One region of the Gordonia sp. NPDC127522 genome, then DNA from elsewhere that is predicted to be linked to it. Evidence: riboswitches for the same ligand, from Rfam matches in the RefSeq annotation. Region 1 holds a riboswitch; each other region holds the start of a gene.
What was found. A riboswitch is a leader RNA that binds a small molecule or an ion and turns the genes downstream of it on or off. The one in region 1 is predicted to bind thiamine pyrophosphate.
Positions count from the first base shown of each region.

Region 2: linked by a shared signal. The riboswitch ahead of ACFVHY_RS02785 (TenA family protein) and the one ahead of thiD (bifunctional hydroxymethylpyrimidine kinase/phosphomethylpyrimidine kinase) in region 1 are both predicted to bind thiamine pyrophosphate.
Region 3: linked by a shared signal. The riboswitch ahead of thiO (glycine oxidase ThiO) and the one ahead of thiD (bifunctional hydroxymethylpyrimidine kinase/phosphomethylpyrimidine kinase) in region 1 are both predicted to bind thiamine pyrophosphate.

Region 1 is NZ_JBHXVK010000012.1:27,069-33,961, forward strand. It holds gene ACFVHY_RS17420 (acyl-CoA dehydrogenase family protein) at 1-774, opposite strand, end outside; gene ACFVHY_RS17425 (acyl carrier protein) at 792-1,040, opposite strand; gene ACFVHY_RS17430 (salicylate synthase) at 1,087-2,427, opposite strand; gene ACFVHY_RS17435 ((2,3-dihydroxybenzoyl)adenylate synthase) at 2,585-4,255, shown strand; gene ACFVHY_RS17440 (GNAT family N-acetyltransferase) at 4,425-4,772, opposite strand; TPP riboswitch at 4,983-5,097, shown strand; gene thiD (bifunctional hydroxymethylpyrimidine kinase/phosphomethylpyrimidine kinase) at 5,087-5,986, shown strand; gene ACFVHY_RS17450 (PLDc N-terminal domain-containing protein) at 6,074-6,463, opposite strand; gene ACFVHY_RS17455 (LLM class flavin-dependent oxidoreductase) at 6,656-6,893, shown strand, end outside.
Region 2 is NZ_JBHXVK010000001.1:609,108-616,000, forward strand. It holds gene ACFVHY_RS02770 (ABC transporter ATP-binding protein) at 1-410, opposite strand, end outside; gene ACFVHY_RS02775 (ABC transporter permease) at 403-1,197, opposite strand; gene ACFVHY_RS02780 (ABC transporter substrate-binding protein) at 1,172-2,197, opposite strand; gene ACFVHY_RS02785 (TenA family protein) at 2,194-2,904, opposite strand; TPP riboswitch at 2,892-2,986, opposite strand; tRNA gene ACFVHY_RS02790 (tRNA-Tyr) at 3,142-3,222, shown strand; tRNA gene ACFVHY_RS02795 (tRNA-Thr) at 3,340-3,412, shown strand; tRNA gene ACFVHY_RS02800 (tRNA-Met) at 3,434-3,507, shown strand; gene rpmG (50S ribosomal protein L33) at 3,601-3,768, shown strand; gene ACFVHY_RS02810 (fused (3R)-hydroxyacyl-ACP dehydratase subunits HadA/HadB) at 3,866-4,963, shown strand; tRNA gene ACFVHY_RS02815 (tRNA-Trp) at 5,210-5,282, shown strand; gene secE (preprotein translocase subunit SecE) at 5,322-5,795, shown strand; gene nusG (transcription termination/antitermination protein NusG) at 5,866-6,735, shown strand; gene rplK (50S ribosomal protein L11) at 6,836-6,893, shown strand, end outside.
Region 3 is NZ_JBHXVK010000002.1:674,352-681,244, forward strand. It holds gene ACFVHY_RS07320 (NUDIX domain-containing protein) at 1-347, shown strand, start outside; gene ACFVHY_RS07325 (hypothetical protein) at 1,231-2,082, shown strand; gene ACFVHY_RS07330 (class F sortase) at 2,088-2,702, shown strand; gene ACFVHY_RS07335 (hypothetical protein) at 2,723-3,109, opposite strand; gene thiE (thiamine phosphate synthase) at 3,426-4,136, opposite strand; TPP riboswitch at 4,184-4,295, shown strand; gene thiO (glycine oxidase ThiO) at 4,291-5,355, shown strand; gene thiS (sulfur carrier protein ThiS) at 5,352-5,564, shown strand; gene ACFVHY_RS07355 (thiazole synthase) at 5,623-6,411, shown strand; gene ACFVHY_RS07360 (ABC transporter ATP-binding protein) at 6,483-6,893, shown strand, end outside.

The DNA.
Region 1 (6,893 bases):
CCGGGCGAGTGTCACGCCGATCATCACGTCGCACGCGGCGGCGATCTGGGCGGCCACCGAGTACCGCTCGTGCGCCAATCCCCAGCTGATGATCGCCAGGCCCGTCCCCGGCCGGGCGATCAGCGCCTCGTCGGGGATCCAGGCGTCGATGGTCACCGGCGCGGTGTCGAGGGGCCCGGCGCCGAGTTTCGCATATGGCTTCCCCACCGTCACCGACTCGATCGGGACGGCGGCCAGCGCCACGTTGCCGCCCACGTCGGGACCGTCGTCGACGCCCCGGCAGACCACGAACACGTGGTCCGCGATCGGCGAAAGAGACACGAACTTCTTGTGCCCGACGACGCGGAACCCGCCGTTCTCCGGCAGGATTCGGGTCTCGGAGTTCTGTAGATCCGACCCGCCCTGCTCCTCGGAGGCCCCGATGCACAGCACCGTCTCGGCGGTCAGGGCGCGCTGGGCCAGGTCTCTGAGGTAGTCGTTGCGGCCGAAGCGGCGGAGGATGGCGATGGCCGAATCGTGCAGGCTCACACCCACTCCGATGGCCGCGGAACCCAGCGCGCCGAGATGTGCGCCGAGGGCGAAATGGTCGTGGAGGTCGGTGACCTTGCGGTCCTCCCACTTGCGGACGAAGACGCCCTCGGCACCGAGGTGTTCGAGCAGGGGCCGCGGGAATCGGTGATCCCGCTCGGCCTGCGCCGTCCACGCCGTCACCTGCTTGTCGAACGCGGCGTCGAGCAGTTCGGCGTACGTCTGCACTGGGGTCTCCACAGTCATGTCGGGTCCGGGTCCTCTCAGGCCGGGGTGCCGGCCTTCGACCGGATGAGGTCCTCGAGGTCGCCGACGGTCTTGGACTCGAAGAGCTCCCGTTCCGACAGCTTCACGCCGAGACGCTCTTCAATCGCCACCACGCCGATGGCGAACGCCACCGAGTCCAGCCCGAGGTCGTCGATCAGCTTCGAGTCGCGGCTGATGTCGCCGAGCGCGAGGTCGAGGTCCTCTTCGAGGATGCCGCGCAGGGCTTCGGTGATGTGGTCGGACATGTGGTGGCTCCTGGGGTGGTGATGTTCGGTCGAAAGTATCGGTCGGTCAGCGCGGGACCACGTACGGGGCGACGCTGGCCAGCTTCTCGCAGGTCTCGGTGAACTCGCGCTCCGGCGTGGACTGGGCGACGATCCCGGCACCGGCACGCAGCCATGCGCCTTGCCCGGACGAGAAGATGGTGCGCAGGGCCAGGGTCGCTTCGAGCTCGCCCGTCGACGAGGCGGTGAGGATCGCGCCGGAATACAGGCCGCGGCGTCGGGGCTCGAGACGGTCGATCGCCTCCACGGCCGGGGTCTTGGGGATGCCCGACGCGGTGATCGACGGGAACACCACCTCGAGTGCACGCCACGGCGTTTCGTGATCGGCGAGGGTCCCGCGCACGGTCGAGGCCAGATGCTGGACGCTCCCGCGCTCACGAACCTCCATGAACTCGCTCACGGCCGTGGTGTCCGCAGTGGCGATCGAGGAGATCTCGTCGAAGCACGCACGTACCGACATGGCGTGCTCGGCGATCTCCTTGGCATCCGAGAGCAGGTCGGCGCGGGCCGCCGCGTCCTGCTCCGCGGAGATCCCGAAAGCCCTTGTGCCGGCCAGCGGTTCGGTGACCACGGTCCGGTCGTCATGCACCGCGACGACGAGTTCGGGACTGAACCCGGCCGCCTGCAGGTCACCGAGCGAGAGCAGGTAGCTCCGGGCGGGGTTGTTGTCGGCGCGGCCGCGGGCGTAGGTGGCCGGGATGTCGACGTCGAACGGGATGTCGACGGCACGCGAGAGGATCACCTTCTGGTACCGGCCGGCTTCGATCTCGGCGACAGCGGTGGCCACACGGCCCCGGTAGTCGTCCGGGTCGGACTGTACATCCACCGGCCGCGACTCGCCGGAAACGGTGGCTCGCGAGGCGATCTCGAGGAGACGACCGGCACTCTCGGCGTCGAGCGACCCGGTGTCGACCCCGTCGGCATCGACGGTCGCCTCGAACTCGGGAACGATGAGGTGCGCCAGCACCGTGTCCTCGGGAACGCGCTCGAGGATGCCGTGATAGGGCGCGCAGAAGTCGAAACCGACCCAGCCGTAGACGCGCCAGTCGGGAATCGACAGCGACGCGGTCGCGGCGGCGAGCGCGTCGGCGGGGTCGCCGTGCCAGGGCGTCGTCGTGCGGTCGCCCTGATCGTCGACGATGACCTCACTGCGCGTGATCACCACGCGGGCGCGGACACCGGCCGCAAAGGTCCAGCGCCGGTCACGCTCGTAGACGACATGGTCGCCGAATTCGCCGGAGCCGGCCCAGGCCGCCGTGATCCGCGCGGCATCGGACTCGCTCAGCGGCGAGGCCGGCGCGAGCAGGTCGACGAACTGCGCGGCGTGCGATTCGGTTGTCAGCGACATGTCCTTCGTTCCTCCGGTCGTGATGCACTCGAGCACCGATGATCATAGGGAATCTTAGGGCAGCCTAATCAAACAATCCCCCGCGGGTCGATAGCCGGCCTCCCGCCCTGCATCGACCGGTAAGGTTACCCTATCCTGCCTGTGTTTGAATGAACTCATGCCGACGCATCTCGACCCCGCGACCGATCTGCTCGACGGTTTCGCTCCCCACACCGACGCACAGGCACAGAAGTACCGCGACGCCGGCGTCTTCCTCGACCGCCCGTTGTTCGCCGGCCTCGATCTGGCCGCCGAGCGAACTCCCGACTCCCCTGCGCTGACCGATGCCTCCACCGACGGGCCGCGCACGCTCACCTATGCCGAGTTCCGCGACGCCACCCTCCGTCGTGCCGCCGGTTTCGTCGCGGCCGGACTGCAGCCGACGCAACGGGTCGTGTTGCAGCTGAACAACTCCCTCGACTTCGCGGTCACCCTGTACGGCCTCCTACGCGCGGGTGTCGTGCCGGTGATGACGCTGCCCGCGCACCGGATCTCCGAGATCGCCCATCTCGCAGCCGGTGCCGGCGCGGTCGCCTACATCGGTGAGGACGGCCGCCGGGGATTCGACTACCGCGAGCTCGCGACCGAGCTGCAGTCACGGGTGCCCGACGTCGCGCAGGTCTTCATCTCCGGCGAACCGGGTCGATTCACACCGCTCCCCGACGCCGACCCCGCCTCGGTCGAGCTCCCGGCTGCCCCCGACGCCGGGCTACCCGCCCTGTTCCTCGTGTCGGGGGGCACCACCGGACTGCCGAAACTCATCGCGCGCACGCACGACGACTACGACCTCAACGCCCGGCTGTCCGCGGACGTCGCCGGCCTCACCGCCGACGACACCTACCTCGTCGCATTGCCGGCCGCGCACAACTTCCCGCTGTGCTGCCCGGGAATCCTGGGCGTCTTCGGTGCGGGCGGCCACGTCGTCTTCGCCGACAACCCCAGTCCGGACAACACTTTCGAGCTCATCGAGCGGCACCGCGTCACGGTGACCGCGCTCGTCCCCGCGCTCGCGCAACTCTGGTGCGCGGCGACCGAGTGGGAGCCGGCGGACATCAGCTCCCTGCGCCTGCTGCAGGTGGGCGGCGCCAAGCTGGCCCAGTCCGACGCCGTCGCCCTCGACGGGGCCCTCGGCCCCGTCGTCCAGCAGGTCTTCGGCATGGCCGAGGGGCTGATCTGCTACACCCGGACCGACGACCCACGCGACCTGGTCCACCAGGTGCAGGGGGCGCCGATGTCGGCGCTCGACGAGGTACGTGTGGTCGACGAGGACGGAGCCGATGTCCCCGACGGGGAAGAAGGCGAACTGCTGGTGCGGGGGCCGTACACGATCCGCGGCTACTACCGCGCCGCCGCCCACAACGAGAAGTCCTTCACGCCGGACGGCTTCTACCGGTCCGGGGACAAGGTCACCAGGCTGCCGTCGGGGCACCTGGCCGTGACCGGCCGCATCAAGGACACCATCGTGCGCGCCGGGGAGAACGTCGCCGCCGACGACGTCGAGGAGAACCTCCTCGCCCACGATTCGGTCCGGCAGGTCGCGGTGGTCGGGCTGCCCGACGACGCGCTCGGTGAGAAGATCTGTGCGGCAGTCGTGCTCTCGCACGAACACCCCCCGGCCCGTCCACTCGAGCTGGCCACGATCCGCACCTTCCTCGCCGACCGCGGACTCGCCTCCTTCAAACTGCCCGACGTGGTCCGCGTCGTGCGCACACTGCCGGTCACCGCAGTAGGCAAGATCGACAAGAAGGTGCTCCGCGAGACATTGCTGTCGGAGCCGTCGGCGGGCTGAGCCGAGTCGGAGCCCGTTCCTCACACCGGCGCGAGGAGCGCGACCACCGCTCCATAATCCGAAGAAGGAAGCGCATAACCCCTGCTCCCTGAGGTGCGAGGAGCGATAGCGACGAGCCTCGAAGGGTCCGGCGAGGAATGTTCCGGAGCCGCCGAGGCCAACCTTCGGATCACACCGGCGCGAGCGTCACGATCCCGGGATGGCCGTCGAGGTAGTGCTTGGTGAACGTGCACACGGGTCGTAGACGGGCGCCTTGTTCACGGGTGTAGTGCACGACGGTGCGGGTGAGTCGGGTGGCGAGACCGTGTCCGCTGTACTCGTCGTAGAGCACGGTGTGCAGCACGGTGATGGTCGTCTGACCGTCGACCGTCTCGGTCGAGTAGCCGAGCACGCCGACCAGGTCGCCGGCGACCCACAGTTCGAACCGGTCGCGGTCGGGATTGTGCACCACCTGCGCGATCTGTTGCAGGATCGACTTCGCCGACTGTGGTGGTCGCTGACGATGCTTGCGTAGCACCCGACCCTCCTCACCTCTTGATCGTGGACATCGGACCACTGACATGTGCCGTCCGAACCTCGGCATCGGCCCCGCTTGTGATCCGGGTCACACGGTACCTTACGGAACCGTAACTGCCGACCCCGATCGTCCGGTCGTCGCACATCGAGACGGTCGCGCGCACCCCTACGACCCGAACGAACTCCGCGCTGTAGGGTGGCGGGCGCACGACAACTACACCGCGGGGGCTCTCACGACGACCGAGGGCTGAGATGGCGACAGGCGGTCGCCGACCGCTCGAACCTGTCCGGATAATGCCGGCGTAGGGAGCAGCCATGGGCACACGTGTATCCGGTACCCGATCGGTCGACGAGCAGTCCTTCACGGGACTCCCGGTCGCGCAGCGCGGGTCCGCTCCGGTACGGGTCCTGACCATCGCGGGTTCGGACTCCGGCGGGGGCGCGGGAATTCAGGCAGACATGCGCACCTTCGCCCTGCTCGGGGTGCACGGGTGTGTCGCGGTGACCGCGGTGACGGTCCAGAACTCGGTGGGCGTGAGCGGGTTCGAGGAGATCTCACCGCAGACCGTGGCGGCGCAGATCGACTCCGTGTCCGGTGACATCGGTGTGGCCGCGGCGAAGACCGGGATGCTCGCGTCGGCGCCCATCATCGAGGCCATCGTCGAGCAGTGCCGCACGAGCGGTATCGGCCGGGACACATCCGTTCCGCTGGTGGTCGATCCGGTGTGCGCGTCGATGCACGGCAACCAGCTGCTCGCCGACTCGGCACTCGACACCCTGCGGCACAGCCTGTTTCCCCTCGCGACGGTGGTGACCCCGAACCTGGACGAGGTTCGCCTGATCACCGGGATCGAGGTCACCGATACCGCGTCGCAACGCGACGCGGCCAGGGCACTGCTCGATCTCGGGCCGCGCTGGGCGCTGGTGAAAGGCGGGCACCTGCGAAGCTCGGACCACTCCCCCGATCTGCTCTACGACGGCGACCAGTTCATCGAGCTCAGCCACGAACGCATCGACACTCCGCACGACCACGGCGCCGGCGACACCCTCGCCGCCGCGATCGCGTGCGCGTTGGCACATGGATACGAGGTTCCCGAGGCGGTCGGCTTCGGCAAGGACTGGGTGACCCGTTGTCTGGCCGCTGCGTATCCACTGGGCGCCGGCCACGGTCCGGTCAATCCGCTGTGGCGTGTGGGCGTCGGGTCGGCGGACTGACGCGACCGGGCCGGACCCCGAGAAGCAGACAACGCTCCCCGACGGCGACCGGCGCCATCGGGGAGCGTTGTCTGTGTCGAGGGACCGTCAGGCGGTTCCGCTGAGGGCCTTGCTCTTCAGGTGTTCGAACTCCTGGGGTGTGATCGCGCCCGAGTCGAGCAGGTTCTTCGCGTCGGCGATCTGCTGCGTCGGCGAGGTGCCCGCGACAGACCGGATGTACTCGTCGGACGCCTGCTTGGCCTCGCTGTACGCCTCACGCTGACGCTCGGCCATCCCCTTGCCCTTGGCGAGTAGGTAGACGATCGCGGTGATGTACGGGAAGACGATCAGAAAGATCACCCACGCCGCCTTCGCCCACCCCGAGGACGCCTTGTCCCGGAACAGGTCGCTGATGATGTGCCACAGGACGATCAGGTATGCGACGAACGCGAAGATGACGATCGTGTACCAGATGAAGTCCCAGAATGAATCCCACATCGGAGTGTCTCCCTTGTCTAGAAGAATCGGCGCTCGCACGCCGAGCACATGAACCGATATGAAGCATTACACAGCACCGACCTCGACACCGTGACGAACTGGAAAGATGTCCGTGAAATCGTGTGAAAAGACCAATGCGGGCGCGATTCCTCGGATTTCGCCCCGCACGATCACAACTTCGCGAAGGGCGACATGGAATCTCACCCGGTAGGTATCGAGAAGGTCGAGCTCGGTCTCGACACGTTCGGGGACATCACCGCCGAACCCGACGGCACATTGCGCTCGGGATCGCAGACCCTGCGCGACCTGCTCGAGCAGGCCATCCTCGCCGACACGGTCGGCGTCGACTTCCTCGGTGTCGGTGAGCATCACCGCGACGACTACGCGGTGTCGGCACCCGAGGTCGTACTCGGCGCGATCGCGGCGCGCA
Region 2 (6,893 bases), on a different contig from region 1:
TCGAATCCGGCGAGTCCGAAGGCGGGGAACAGGTCCGCGGCCCGGCGTCGGGCCTCCTTCGTCGGCACGCCCTGCACCTGGAGGCCGAGGATGGTGTTGTCCAGCACGGTGCGCCATGGGAACAGCAGGTCCTTCTGCGGCATGTACGCGCAGTGTCCGGCGACGGCGGGTTCGGAGCCGACGGACGCGCTGCCGGAATCGGGGACGTCGAGTCCGGCCAGCAGGCCGAAGACGGTGCTCTTGCCACATCCGCTGGGCCCGATGACGGAGACGAACTCGCCGGGCTCGGCGGTGAACGACACCCCGTCGAGGACCTCCCGGCGAGGTTGTCCGCGTCCGGGTCGGGGATAGGACTTGGTGAGCCGGTCGACGACCAGTCGGTGGTCCGGGACCAGCCGGTGGTCAGTCATGGTGGCTCCGGTCCTCGGCGCGAGCCCAGGGCGCGACGATCCGCTCGACGGCGAAGGTGAGCAGGTACAGCGTGACGCTCAGGAGCGCGGTCACCAGCACCGCCGCGAGCACCAGGTCGGTGCGGAACGAGTTCTTCTGCAGGCTCATGTAGATGCCGAGCCCCTGGGTGGCGCCGACGTACTCGGCGAACACGGCGCCCACCACCGCATAGGTGATGCCGATCCGCAGCGCGGTGAAGAACCTCGGTATCGCGGACGGGAGCCGCACGTACCGGAAGACCTGGCGGCGGGTGGCCCCCATGCTGCGCATCAGCGCGCCGGCCTCGCGGTCGGTGGCGGCGAATCCCTCGATCAGGCCGATCGCCACCGGAAAAAACGTGACCAGGGCGATGACCAGCACCTTCGGGAGCAGGCCGAAGCCGAACCAGATGATCATCAGCGGTGCGATCGCGATGATCGGCAGGGTCTGGGAGGCGACGAACAACGGCACGAACGCCCGTCGCAGCGCCGGCGAGAAGTCGACGACGATGGCCAGCAGCCAGGCCAGGACCAACGAGACCGTGAACCCGATCAGGGTCACCTGCAGCGTCGCCGCGGCGTGCACCCCGATCTCCGCGCGGTGCGACCAACCCTGCGCGACGACGCGCGACGGCGACGGCAGCACCTGCGGCCGGATTCCGCTGACGTCGACGTAGACCTGCCAGACCGCCACCAGGACGACCACCGCGACGAGCGCGGGCGCGATGCGACGGAGGCCGGTGCTACCGAGGGGCGTCGAGGTAGTCATTGGTGAAGTACGTCGACCAGTCCGGCTCGGTCGTGAGGGGCGCCCCGTCCGGGCCGGTCAGCAGACCGCTGCGGTACAGGAATCCGGAGTTCCCGGCCCACTGTTCGAGCGTCTGCCGGCCGACCCGGCCGTCGGCGTCCTTCATGTATTGGCCGGCGAGCAACCGCTGGCTCTCGAACACCAGTTGCTCGTCGTTGAACGCGCCGGGGTTGGCGGCGAGGAGGTCGCGGGCGGCCGCGTCCGGGTCGTCGGCCGCCGCCTGGTAGCCGCGCTGCAGCGCCGTCACGAAGGCCGCCGCCCGGTCCGGGTTGTCCGCCAGCCAGTGCTCGTTGGCGTCGACGACGATCGCGTATGCCTCCGGGAATCCGAAGTCGGTGTAGTGGAAGTACCTCATCGGGGTTCCGCGATGCTCGGCCTCGATGCCCTCCCACGCGAGATAGGAGACGGTGAAGTCGGCCTGACCGGAGTAGACGGCCTCGTATGCCGAGGTCCCGAGGGTCACCGAGGTGAACTCGCCGGTGCCGCCGTCGTTCCGGATCACCTGCTCGAGGGTCTTCTCCTCGCCCGGGTCGCCGAAACCGGCGTATGTCTTCCCGTCGAGGTCCTTCGGGCTCGTGATGTCGCGGCGGTCGGCGCGGACACCGATGCCGGTGGCCCACTTCTGCAGCGGCGCGAACACGGAGATGGTGTGCGCGCCCGATGCCCGCGAGAAGGTCGACGAGTTGTGGGTGCTGATCCCGAACTCGGCGTTGCCCGCGTCCACGATGGTGTCCACGGCGGTGTTGTTGTACGGCAGGATCTCGACGTCGAGTCCGGCCTCCTCGAACCAGCCGCGCTGCTGCGCCACGAACAAGCCCGTGTGGTTGGTGTTCGGGGACCAGTCGAGCGCGAATCGGATGGTGCCGTCCGAACCGGCGCCCGAACCGCACGCGGTGATCGCCGACGACGCGACGACCGCGGCGGCGAGCACGGTGAGGAGGCGGCGCGCGCGGGCGCTCATGCGGCGGGCCACGGCTGCGGGTTCAGCGCGGTGTCCCAGAACAGGAGCTCGAACCGCGTGGCGACGGTGAACGCCGTCGCCATCGCGGCCCGTTCGCGCTCGCCGGCGTGCTCCGCAGCCGCGTCCACGAGTTCCCTTGCCCGCGAGGCGGATTCCTGGAATTCCGGGGCGTCGTAGGTGGTCACCCACTGCGCGTAGGGGTGGTTCGGGTCGGCGGCGAGCACCTGGGCGGCACTCGCGGCCAGGGCCCGGCCGACTTCCGCGTAGATCCAGAAGCAGGGCAGGGCCGCGGCCGCGCCGACCGCATACGACTCGGTCGCGGCGACGGCCGTCAGGTAGGACACGTACCCCAGGCACGCCGGCGACGGCTCGGGTTCGCCCTCACGCGGAGGCAGCTGGCCGCCGTTGAGCAGGTCGCCGTGGAGAGCCGACTCGACGGTGGCCGCGGTGGCCGACGAGTTCGCCCAGAACCCCGCGGTCTGCGGGTCGGGGGACTTCGACGCCAGGATCGCCAGCGCCTTCGCGTACCCGGCGAGGTACAGCGAGTCCTGCTCCATGTAGGTGCGGAACACCTCCAGTGGCAGCGTCCCGTCGCCGAGCCGCCGCAGGAACTCGAGGTCGTCGATCGCCGTCCGCAACCCCTTCGTCTCCTCCCAGAGGTGGTCGGAGAATCGGCCGGAGACCGGCAAGTGCGCATGCACAGACATGACATCCCTTCGTCAGCATTACCTGGACAGGTTCTCGGGTCTCATCTCAGCCCCGCGTCGCGGAGCACCCCGTGTCAGAACGCAGCCACAGTAGCAGGAGTGGGGGTCGCAGTGGGACGCCTGTGCCACGACCATGTCCCGGCCTGTTGACCAGCCGGTTTGCGCGTTGATGCGGTGTTCGTTGTATTCTTCACGGCGTTGTTCGTACGGCCGTCACGGTGGCCGGAAGAGCGGCACGGCAGGTTGCCCGAGCGGCCAAAGGGAGCGGATTGTAAATCCGTCGCGCAAGCTACATAGGTTCGAATCCTATACCTGCCACAGCGTGGTCCATTCTCGCGAAACTGCTCTACAGACGGTCTCCGACCAGCGATTTGTCTAGCGCAGACGCGAGTGTGTAACCTCGTTAAGGCTCTCGGGCACAACCGCCCGGGGCACGCCCCCTTAGCTCAGTCGGCAGAGCGTTTCCATGGTAAGGAAAAGGTCGACGGTTCGATTCCGTCAGGGGGCTCGCTGGACGAGAAGTCCGCGGGGCGGTGTAGCTCAGCTGGTTAGAGCGCACGACTCATAATCGTGAGGTCGAGGGATCGAGTCCCTCCACCGCTACACATCGGGTCCGACCGGAACCGAGCGCAAGGGTCGCAAGCCCTGAGGGAACTTCCGAACCCGACCACGTACCACCCGAAAGAAGGCAATCAAGTGGCCTCCTCAACAGATGTTCGCCCCAAGATCACCTTGGCCTGCGAGGTGTGCAAGCACCGTAACTACATCACGAAGAAGAACCGCCGCAACGATCCCGATCGCCTCGAGATCAAGAAGTTCTGCCCGAACTGCGGCAAGCATCAGGGGCACAAGGAATCGCGCTGACGCTGTCGTCGGCCGTTTCGAAGTACCACCAGCAGCGGGCTGCCTCTCGATGAGGCAGCCCGTCTTGTTGTGTCGGGCCCGAAGGGAGTAGAGCTCAATGTCACAGGTAAGCGGAGCCGAGATCCAGGATCGTCCGGACGAGGCGTCGAACGGTGGCGCGAAGCCGACCCCCGACGAGATCGCCGCCCACACGCAGAGCCTCGTCGGCTTCCACTACACGGTCGACGACTACTACGAGATCGGCCGCGAGGAGATCCGTAAGCACGCGATGGCCGTGCAGGACGCGCACCCGACCCACTGGAGCGAGGAGGGCGCGCGGGCCTTCGGTCACGACCGCCTGATCGCCGCGCCCACCTACGTGTCGGTGCTCGGGATCATCGCCCAGCGCAAGCTCTTCGAAGACGTCATCACCGGCTACGACATGTGGCAGATCATGCAGACCGATCAGCGGCTGGTCTACCACCAGCCGATGAAGGTCGGGGACCGACTGATCTGCGACGTCTCGCTCGAGTCGTTCCGGCATGTGAGCAGTCCCGAGATGATCGACCTGATGGTCACCAAGAACGTCATCTGGAACCAGCACGACGAGCCGGTCATGACCACGTGGACCTCCCTGGCCGCGCGTCCCGGCATGGACGTCGACCCCGAACTCGAGGCGTCCCTCGACCACGTGATGATCAAGGTCGACGCCATCGGCGAGTCCGGGCACACCGTCGAGCCGAAGGCGGGTCGCTACGACCTCCCCGATCCGACGCAGTCGCCTGGCGCCTTCGGTGCCGTCGACTTCGACACGCTCACGGTGGGTCAGGAACTCACGCCCAAGCGCTACCTGCTGACGCGCGGCAACCTCGCGAACTATGCGGGCGTGGCCGGCGACCCCAACCCGATCCACTTCTCCGACCACGTCGTGAACGCGGCCGGGATGGACGACGTCGTCGCGCACGGCATGCAGACGATGGGGCTCGGCGCGAGCTTCGTCTCCGAGTTCATCGGCGACCCGGCGGCCTTCTGCGAGTACAACGTGCGCTTCACCAGCCCGGTGTACGTCCCGGCCGACGACAGCGCGGCCGTCGACTTCACCGGCAAGGTGAAGTCGCTCGATCCCGCGACCCGCCGCGGGACCATCGCCATCACCGCCAAGCAGGGCGATCGCCGCATCTTCGGACGCGCGCAGGCCGTCATCCAGTTCAACTGATCGACCGGTCGCGAGCCGTTCGGGCGGCTCACGGACGGGTGGCGTGTACGGTCGTCGGGGGAGCGGAGGCGAGCCCGTTTTGGGTCCACCGCCCCGGTGATCTACACTGAAGTGTCTGATTGATTCAGACTTGCGCGCTACCCATAGGGTGGCGCGTTGGTTTTGTCGGCGACGAAACGTCGACGGGCCGCGAGGCCGGATCGAGAAGCACGGCAACGCCGACCACTCCGGTGGCGGGCGTCGCAAAGGGGCGTAGCTCAATTGGCAGAGCAGCGGTCTCCAAAACCGCAGGTTGCAGGTTCAAGTCCTGTCGCCCCTGCCCTGGTGAAGGGCACACGCTGACGAGAGGACCGCGAAGTTGAGCAAGCGAGACCGGGCCGCCCGCGCCAAAGACGCCGCAGAGGGTTCTGCGGCCGATTCGGCCGCGGCTGAGCTCGACGGTCGCGACGAGGCCACCGACGCGGGTACGGACGACGACACGTCGACCGGAACCGCGAAGGAGCTGCGTCCGTCCGGTAAGCGCTCGGCTCGCGGACGTCGCTCGGCGGCGGGTGCAACCGACGGTGACACCGACTCCGACACGGGGTCCGTCGCCGTCAAGGAACGCAAGACCAAGAAGAAGGCGTCTGCCGAGGAGAGCCGGAATCCGTTCGTACGGATCTGGGTCTTCCTGACGCAGGTCGTCGCCGAGCTGAAGAAGGTCATCTGGCCTACGCGGCGCGAGATGATCACCTACACGATCGTCGTGCTCGTGTTCGTCATCGTGATGACCGCGTTCATTGCCGGCCTCGACCTCGCCTTCGCCAAGGGCGTGCTCTGGTTGTTCGGCTGACCCACGCGGTGGGCTCGGCCGGCGACGAGGAACACGACCGCCAGATGAACCATAAGGAGCGTGGGCTGCAGTGAGCACCCCGGAGAACGAACTCGCCTCGACCGATTCCGTCGACGTGGCTGCTGCCGACGTCGACGCTGTCGACGCGGCCGTGACCGACGCGGTGGACACCGAGGGTGACGCGGTCGCCGACGACGCGGTCGTCGATGGTGACGAGGCCCCCGCCGAGGACACCGTCTCCGAGGATGCCGACGAGGCCGCGGATGCCGCCGACGACGCACCGGCGGAAGAGGCCCCGGTGGAAGAGGCGGAGGTCGATCCGGTCGAGGAACTGCGTAAGCAGCTCCGGCGCGCGCCCGGCGACTGGTACGTGATCCACAGCTACGCCGGTTACGAGAACAAGGTCAAGGCCAACCTCGAGACCCGCGTGCAGAACCTCGACGTCGGCGACTACATCTTCCAGGTCGAGGTGCCGACCGAAGAGGTCACCGAGATCAAGAACGGCCAGCCCAAAAAGGTCAACCGCAAGGTGCTGCCGGGCTACATCCTCGTCCGCATGGAACTCAACGACGAATCGTGGGGCGCCGTGCGCAACACGCCGGGCGTCACCGGCTTCGTCGGGATGACCAGCAAGCCGTCGCCGCTCTCGCTCAACGAGGTGCTGCAGTTCCTGATGCCGCGGACCGAGGCCAAGAAGCCCGCCGCGTCGCGCGGTGCCGCCGCCGAGGGCGTCGAGGCCGCAGCGGCCGCCGCGTCGAACGTCATCGAGGTCGACTTCGAGGTCGGCGAGTCGGTCACCGTCATGGACGGCCCGTTCGCCACGCTGCCCGCGTCGATCAGCGAGGTCAACGCCGAGCAGCGCAAGGTCAAGGTCCTCGTGTCGATCTTCGGTCGCGAGACGCCGGTCGAGCTCGGGTTCAACCAGGTCGAGAAGATCTAGCGCGCCGGCGCCGACGAGGAGCGGGCGACAACCGAGTACACACAGACTTTCACGTCTCCAGCGGGCGTGAATTCGCAAGGAAACAAGCAAGGAACAGAAGATGCCTCCCAAGAAGAAGAAGCTCGCCGGGATCATCAAGCTCCAGATCTCGGCAGGCC
Region 3 (6,893 bases), on a different contig from region 1:
CGTGGTCGCACCAGGGCGGCACGTGGGCGCTGCCCGGCGGGGCCCGCGACTCGCACGAGGGTGCCATCGACACCGCGATCCGCGAGGCCGAGGAAGAGGCCGGGATCACCGCCGACGACTTACGCGTAGTCGCAGCGGTCGTCACCCTCGAGGCGCCCGGCGGATGGACCTACACGACGGTCATCGCCGAGACGGACTCGCCGGTCCGCACGGTCGCCAACTTCGAATCCACGGAACTGCGATGGGTCGACGAGAGGCGCGTCGATCAACTACCGCTGCATCCCGCGTTCGGGCTCGCCTGGCCGTCCCTCCGCGACCGGATCGCGATGCTCGATCCGCAGGGATGAGCGGGGCCGGCGGGTGCGGTGACCGCCTGGCGATACCCACCGAGGGTGGAGACGGGGTGGTCCGACCCCTCGCGGCATGATCGGATTCGCGCCCGAATCACAACCCAGCGCGCGCACCGTGTCGCAGAATTGGACCAAGTCCATCTGTTTTCGACAACAAATAGTTGACTTGTGTACGAGATGGCTTGTCTGATCGTACGGAGTGCGGAATGTGACCATGATCATCAATCCGTCAGGTTTGTCCGAATCACGAATTCGAGCGTAGGCTGACGCAGCCTTCAATAGGCAAACGGGGGGCATGGCCGGGGGGCCGGGGGATCGCTTTCAATCAGGGATGGGGCCCTGATTCAGGGATATTGTCATGCCCATTTTCATTGGGCGCATTCGTCGTGCGATTGCGCCCGCCTGAGATGGGGGAATATACGTGTCGATCAAGAAGATGAATCGCGCCACCAGGACGGTCGTGACCCTGGCCGCAGCGGTCGGCCTGTCAATGGGAACCGGTGTCGCCGTTGCTGTTCCGGGATCTCCTGCGGGTGAGGTCAGCAGCGCGGAATCGCCTGCATCGGATACGTCGAGCGGCGACGATTCCGGATCGGATGCGCCGAGTGATGATGACGCCGGGTCGGACTCGCCGGCGGACGGGGATTCCGGGCCGGACGTACCGGCGGACGGGGATGTCGAGTCGGACGTACCGGCGGACGGGGATGCCGAGTCGGGTTCGCCGACGAGCGAACAGCCGACACCTTCGCCGACATCTGAGGAGGCCGAAGCGGTTTCGCCGGCCGAAGAGACTGCGGACTCAGAGGCTTCTCCCGGGGCGCCGGATGTGTCGGAGCGGCGCGCAACGGCGAGGATGACTCCGGAGGAGCTGGACGAGTGGGTGGATGAGAACACCTGGACTCTGCCAGACAGTGATCTTGCCGGAAATGGTCCCAAGTATTCGGTGAACCCGAAAAGCGTCACGGTCTATTACCCGGACGGAAAGGTCGCCGAAAAGGGGCAGCACGTCAACATCCGAGTTCGGAATCCGAAAACCGGCGAAGTGAAGACCCTGGGAACTCACATCGACGGGAATGGTCAGTGGAGTGAACAATTTATCGGTCAATCGCCGTGGGTCATCAATATCCGGGACCACAAGGATTTCCCGGGATGGGATTCCTACGAGATCACCTGGGTCCAGGTGTACGACCAGAACCACCATTTCGGTGAGCACGAGGAGCCGCCGATTCCGGGCGATCCCGGCGATCCGACTGGCCCCACGGATCCGACCGACCCGACCGACCCGACGGACCCGACAGACCCGACCGACCCGACGGATCCGAGCGACCCGACGGATCCCACGGATGACCCGACGGATCCCACGGACCCGACAGATCCCACGGACCCCGTTGAGCCGGGAGAACCTGTGATCGTCCCGGTTCCCGGTCCGGGCGTGACGATCGACATCCCGATCATCGATCTGCCCAGGTTCGAGGTGAGTTCGCCGAACGTCCCGACGATCGGCCCGGGTGGCGAACCAGTGCGTCAAGTGGAGAATCGAGACGGCACGGTCATCTACGGGTATGAGCGTGGACCCTCGTTCGTTCCGGTCGGGTACACCGACGGTCTGACCTTCGAGACCGGAACCGAGATGAACGCCTCCGAGGCCCCGTGGGTCCAGATCTCGGCGGGTCTGATCGGCATCGCCACGCTCGTCGGTCTGGGCGCGGTGGTGCGGCGCGCGCGGCGGTAGCCGACATGACCGCCCACCGCGGCGCCGGCCTCGCCGCCCTCGCCGCGACCGCGGGACTGCTGTTGGCCGGTTGTGGTGCGGGACAGGACGTCCCTGTTCCGCACCACACCGACTCGGCGGAGGCCGTCGAACCAGTGCCGGCATCCGAGGCTGTGTCCCCGGTCCCGCCGGCTGCGCCCGACAGGTTGAGCATCCCGGCCGTCGACATCGACGTGGCCGTTGAACCGATGTCGGCCGATCGGTGCCCGGTGTTGAATCCGCCGTCGAATGACTCGGCGTATTGGGTGGGCTGCCGGGCGCTGCCCGGTACGGACTCCGATGGCACCGTCTTCGTGATCGGCCACGCGGTGACCGGTGGGAGTGCGGTCTTCAACGACCTGGCGGAGGTCTCGCCGGGTGACACCGCGACGTTGCGCACGTCGAATGGTCGTCTCACCTATCGCATCGTCGACACCGAGCTGTACGGCAAGTACGGCCAGGCGCAGCTCGAACCCAAACTGCGCGAACGCATTCCGGGGCGCCTGGTGCTGGTCACCTGCTACCTCGGCAGCGACGGCCGCCAGCTCACCGACCAGAATTTCGTCGCCTACGCCGACCTCGAGTCCGCTGCCGGCGACTAGGGCCGACCACCCGGCCGAGCTCAGGCCTCGACGCGCTGCTGTGCGTCCAGCAATCGGTTCGCCCCGGCGACCAGCGCGTGGACGTTCGCCTCGTCGCTGCTCGCGCCCTCACCGACGGCCCAGGCCTGCCGGCCGTCGTGCTCGCACAGCAGGAACGTCGTGACCACGCCGTCGACGACCCGCTGGTGCAGCCGGACGATCTGAACCGGGGCGCCGACGTCGTACAGGATCGAGGTCATCGCACCGACGGGGCCGGCGGCGACGGCGCTGCGGGACATGATGCGGTCGGCGATCGCGAGCGTCGCGCGGCACTCGACCAGGTCGCCCGAGCACGGGACGGCGGAGAAGGAGCCCATCCGGATCGTGCCGCCGCGGGAGTACTCGTCGGTGAATTCCTGCCAGGTCATCCCGGCGGCCTCCTCGTGCATCCCGGGGGGAAGCGGGCGGCCGAAACGTGCGGCGAAGTGGTCGCCGCCGTGCCGGTCGTCGCGCTCGGTCCACGAACAGGATCGACGAGGTAGATGAAGAGGGTGCATCTCGAAAACCGATTTCGGTCGAAGAACGGATGACCGACTGGAGAGCGCAACCGACCCGCAGCGGGGGGTCGGTCAGATTCAGACCCCGCTGCGGCGGGTTACGAGAACGCTCGTGATGCACAACATGATCGGTCCACCATAGACCTGCGACACCGACCGGGCAAACGTGTTTCCGCCGGGGGAACCGCTAGAGCATCCCGGCGAGTTCGGTGGCTGCGGCGGCCGGGTCGTCGGCCGCGGTGATGGCCCGCACGACGACGATGCGCCGCGCCCCGAGCGCGGTGACCTCCCCGACGCGGCCGGCGTCGATACCGCCGATGGCGAACCACGGCTTGGCTGATCGTGTTGCGGCCGTTGAGGACACGAGGTCGAGGCCGGCGGCGGCGCGCCCCGGTTTGGTGGGGGTGGTCCAGCACGGACCGACGCAGAAGTAGTCGACGTCGTCGTCGGCGATCGCGGCGGCAGCCTGCTCGGGGTCGTGGGTCGAGGCGCCGATGACGACATCCGGTCCGACGATCCGGCGGGCCGTCGACGGCGACAGATCGCCCTGTCCGACGTGCAGGACATCGGCCCCGGAGAGCGCCGCGATGTCGGCGCGGTCGTTGACCGCGAGCAGGGCGCCATGCGCGTCAGCGACCATCCGCATGCCCGCGAGGATCTCGAGTTCCTCGCCCGCCTCCAAGGTCCCGAACTCGCGCTCACCCGGCGAGTTCTTGTCGCGCAGCTGCACGATGTCGACGCCGCCCGCGAGCGCCGCGTCGACGAAGTCGAGCAGGTCACCGCGTTCGCGCCGGGCGTCGGTGCACATGTACAGGCGGGCCGTGGAGAGCCGCCGGCGACGGTCCGTCGCGGAGCCGGGGTCCGTCGACGCGGAGCTGGTGCGGTTCGGGGTCGTCACGCCGACCAGGCTAACCGGACCCCCGACGCCCCGGCGTATGGTGGATCGCACGAACACACGGGAGTCCGGATCGGCCGGGCTGAGAGTGCGGACAGATTCCGCTGACCGTCGAACCTGATCCGGGTCATTCCGGCGAAGGAAGGTGATTCCCAGCGTGGATTCCCCACCGCAGCGTCCTGCTCGCCGCGCCCTGACGATCGTCGGGGGCGGCGTCATCGGGCTGACATGTGCGCTCACCGCGGCCGACGCCGGGTGGCGGGTTCGCGTCCTCGACGCCGGCGCCGACGAGCGCGCGTCCTGGGTCGCCGGCGGCATGCTCGGCTCACTCGGCGAAGGTCATCCCGGGGAGGACGCATCCCTGGCCCTCTCGGTCGAGTCGGTCCGGCTGTGGCCGGCGCTCGTGAAGCGGCTCGACGACCCGGGCGTCGTCACCGCCACCGACTCGCTGTTCGTCGCGGCCTCGGCCACCGACATCGAGTACCTACGGCATCTCGCCGACTTCGTCTGGGCCGGGCAGCCCGCCACCGATGCCGCGCTGCAGTCGGTGACCGGCCGCGACATCCGGACCCTGGAACCGTCGCTGAGCTCTCGACTGGTCGGTGGCTACCGCGCGGTCGGCGAGTGGTCCGTCGACAACCGGCGGCTGCTCGAGGCGTTGCGCGCCGCCGCGACGTCGGCGGGTGCCGAGTTGGTCTCCGCGCGCGTCGAATCCCTGGCCGATCTCGACGACCTCGGTTCCGACACCCAGATCCTGCTCGCCGCCGGACTGGGCACCGCGGCCCTCTGGCCGGGCGTGGACCTGCATGCGGCGAAGGGGGAGATCCTCCGCCTGCGCCGCACGCGCTGGTCGGTGCCGCCGCCCGGCCACGTCGTCCGGGCACGCCTCCACGCGCGGGCCGTGTACCTGGTGCCGCGCGAGGACGGAGTCGTCGTCGGCGCCACCCAGTACGAGGCCGAGGGGATTGCCGACCGCGCGCCGCAGGCCGGCGGGGTCGCGGATCTGCTCGCCGACGCGATCGAGGTCTTCCCCGGGCTGCGGACCTACGAACTGACCGAAGCGGGGGCCGGTCTGCGGCCGTGCACCGCGGACGGATTGCCCATCGTCACCCGTGTGGACACACGAACGGTCGTGGCAACCGGGCACGGGCGCAACGGGATCGTCCTGGCCCCGGGCACCGCCGCCCGCGTGCTGTCGATTCTCGAAGGAGCAGAGGAATGAGTATCACCGCGAACATCACCGTCAACGGCCAGAGCGTCGACGTCGGCGCCGATACGTCGGTGCGCGACGTCGTCACCGGTCTGGGGTTGCCGGACCGGGGGATCGCGGTCGCGGTGGACGGCGCGGTCGTCCCGCGCGGCCGCTGGGACCGGCACACCATGACCGACGGCGCCGTCGTCGAGATCGTCACGGCGGTGCAGGGTGGCTGACCTCGCCGATCTGAAGCCCGACGCCTCGGGGGCCGAGCAGAAGTCCGGCGACGAGACGATCCCGGATGCGGACCATCTGCGCATCGCCGGTCGCGACTTCTCGTCGCGACTCATCACCGGTACCGGCGGCGCGTCGAATCTCGCGACCCTGGAACGCGCGCTGGTCGCGTCGGGGACCGAGCTGACCACCGTCGCGGTTCGGCGCGTCGACGCGGCCTCGGGCACCGGGGTCTTCGATCTGCTGCGCCGGCTCGACATCGCCGTCCTGCCCAACACCGCCGGCTGTCACACCACCGCCGAGGCGGTCCTGACCGCCCAACTGGCGCGCGAGGCGTTCGAGACCGACTGGGTGAAGCTCGAGGTGGTCGCCGACGAACGCACCTTGATGCCCGACGCCATCGAACTCGTCGACGCCGCGGCCGCGCTGGTCGCCGACGGTTTCGTCGTGCTCGCCTACACCAACGACGATCCGGTCCTGGCCGCGCGACTCGCCGATCTCGGGGTGGCGGCGGTGATGCCCCTCGGGTCGCCGATCGGGACCGGACTCGGAATCCTCAACCCGCACAACATCGAGATCATCGTCGACGACTGCCGCACCCGCTTCGACGACACGCTACCGGTCATTCTCGACGCGGGCATCGGGACGGCGAGCGACGCGGCCCTGGCGATGGAACTCGGTTGCGACGGCGTGCTTCTGGCCACGGCGGTGACCCGGGCGGAGAACCCCGAACTGATGGCGACGGCGATGCGGCACGCGGTGGCCGGGGGCCGACTGGCCGCGCGCGCCGGCCGGATCCCCAAGCGCTTCTGGGCGCACGCGTCCTCGCCCGGGCGCGACCGGGACTGACGCGCGATCCCGCGACAGGCCATCCGAACGACAGACCGGGCTGCTCCGGGTTCGGCGGCTATGGTCGAGGCGTGTTGCAGGTAGCGAATCTGACGAAGGACTTCGGCGGTCAACGCGCGGTCGACGACCTCACCTTCGAGGTGGGGCCGGGACGGGTCACCGGTTTCCTGGGGCCCAACGGTGCGGGCAAGTCGACGACCATGCGGATGATGCTCGGACTCGACCGCCCGACATCGGGCACGGCGACGATCAACGGGCGGCGCTACCGGGACCTCGAGCATCCGCTGCGGCAGGTCGGTGCGCTGCTCGACGCCCGGTGGGTGCATCCCAATCGCAGTGCGCGGTCCCACCTGCGGTGGCTCGCGGCGAGCAACCGGATCCCGGCCGCCCGCGTCGACGAGGTGCTCGAGACGGTCGGGCTCACCTCGGTGGCCAAGAAGCGCGCCGGCGGCTTTTCGCTCGGTATGTCGCAGCGGCTCGGG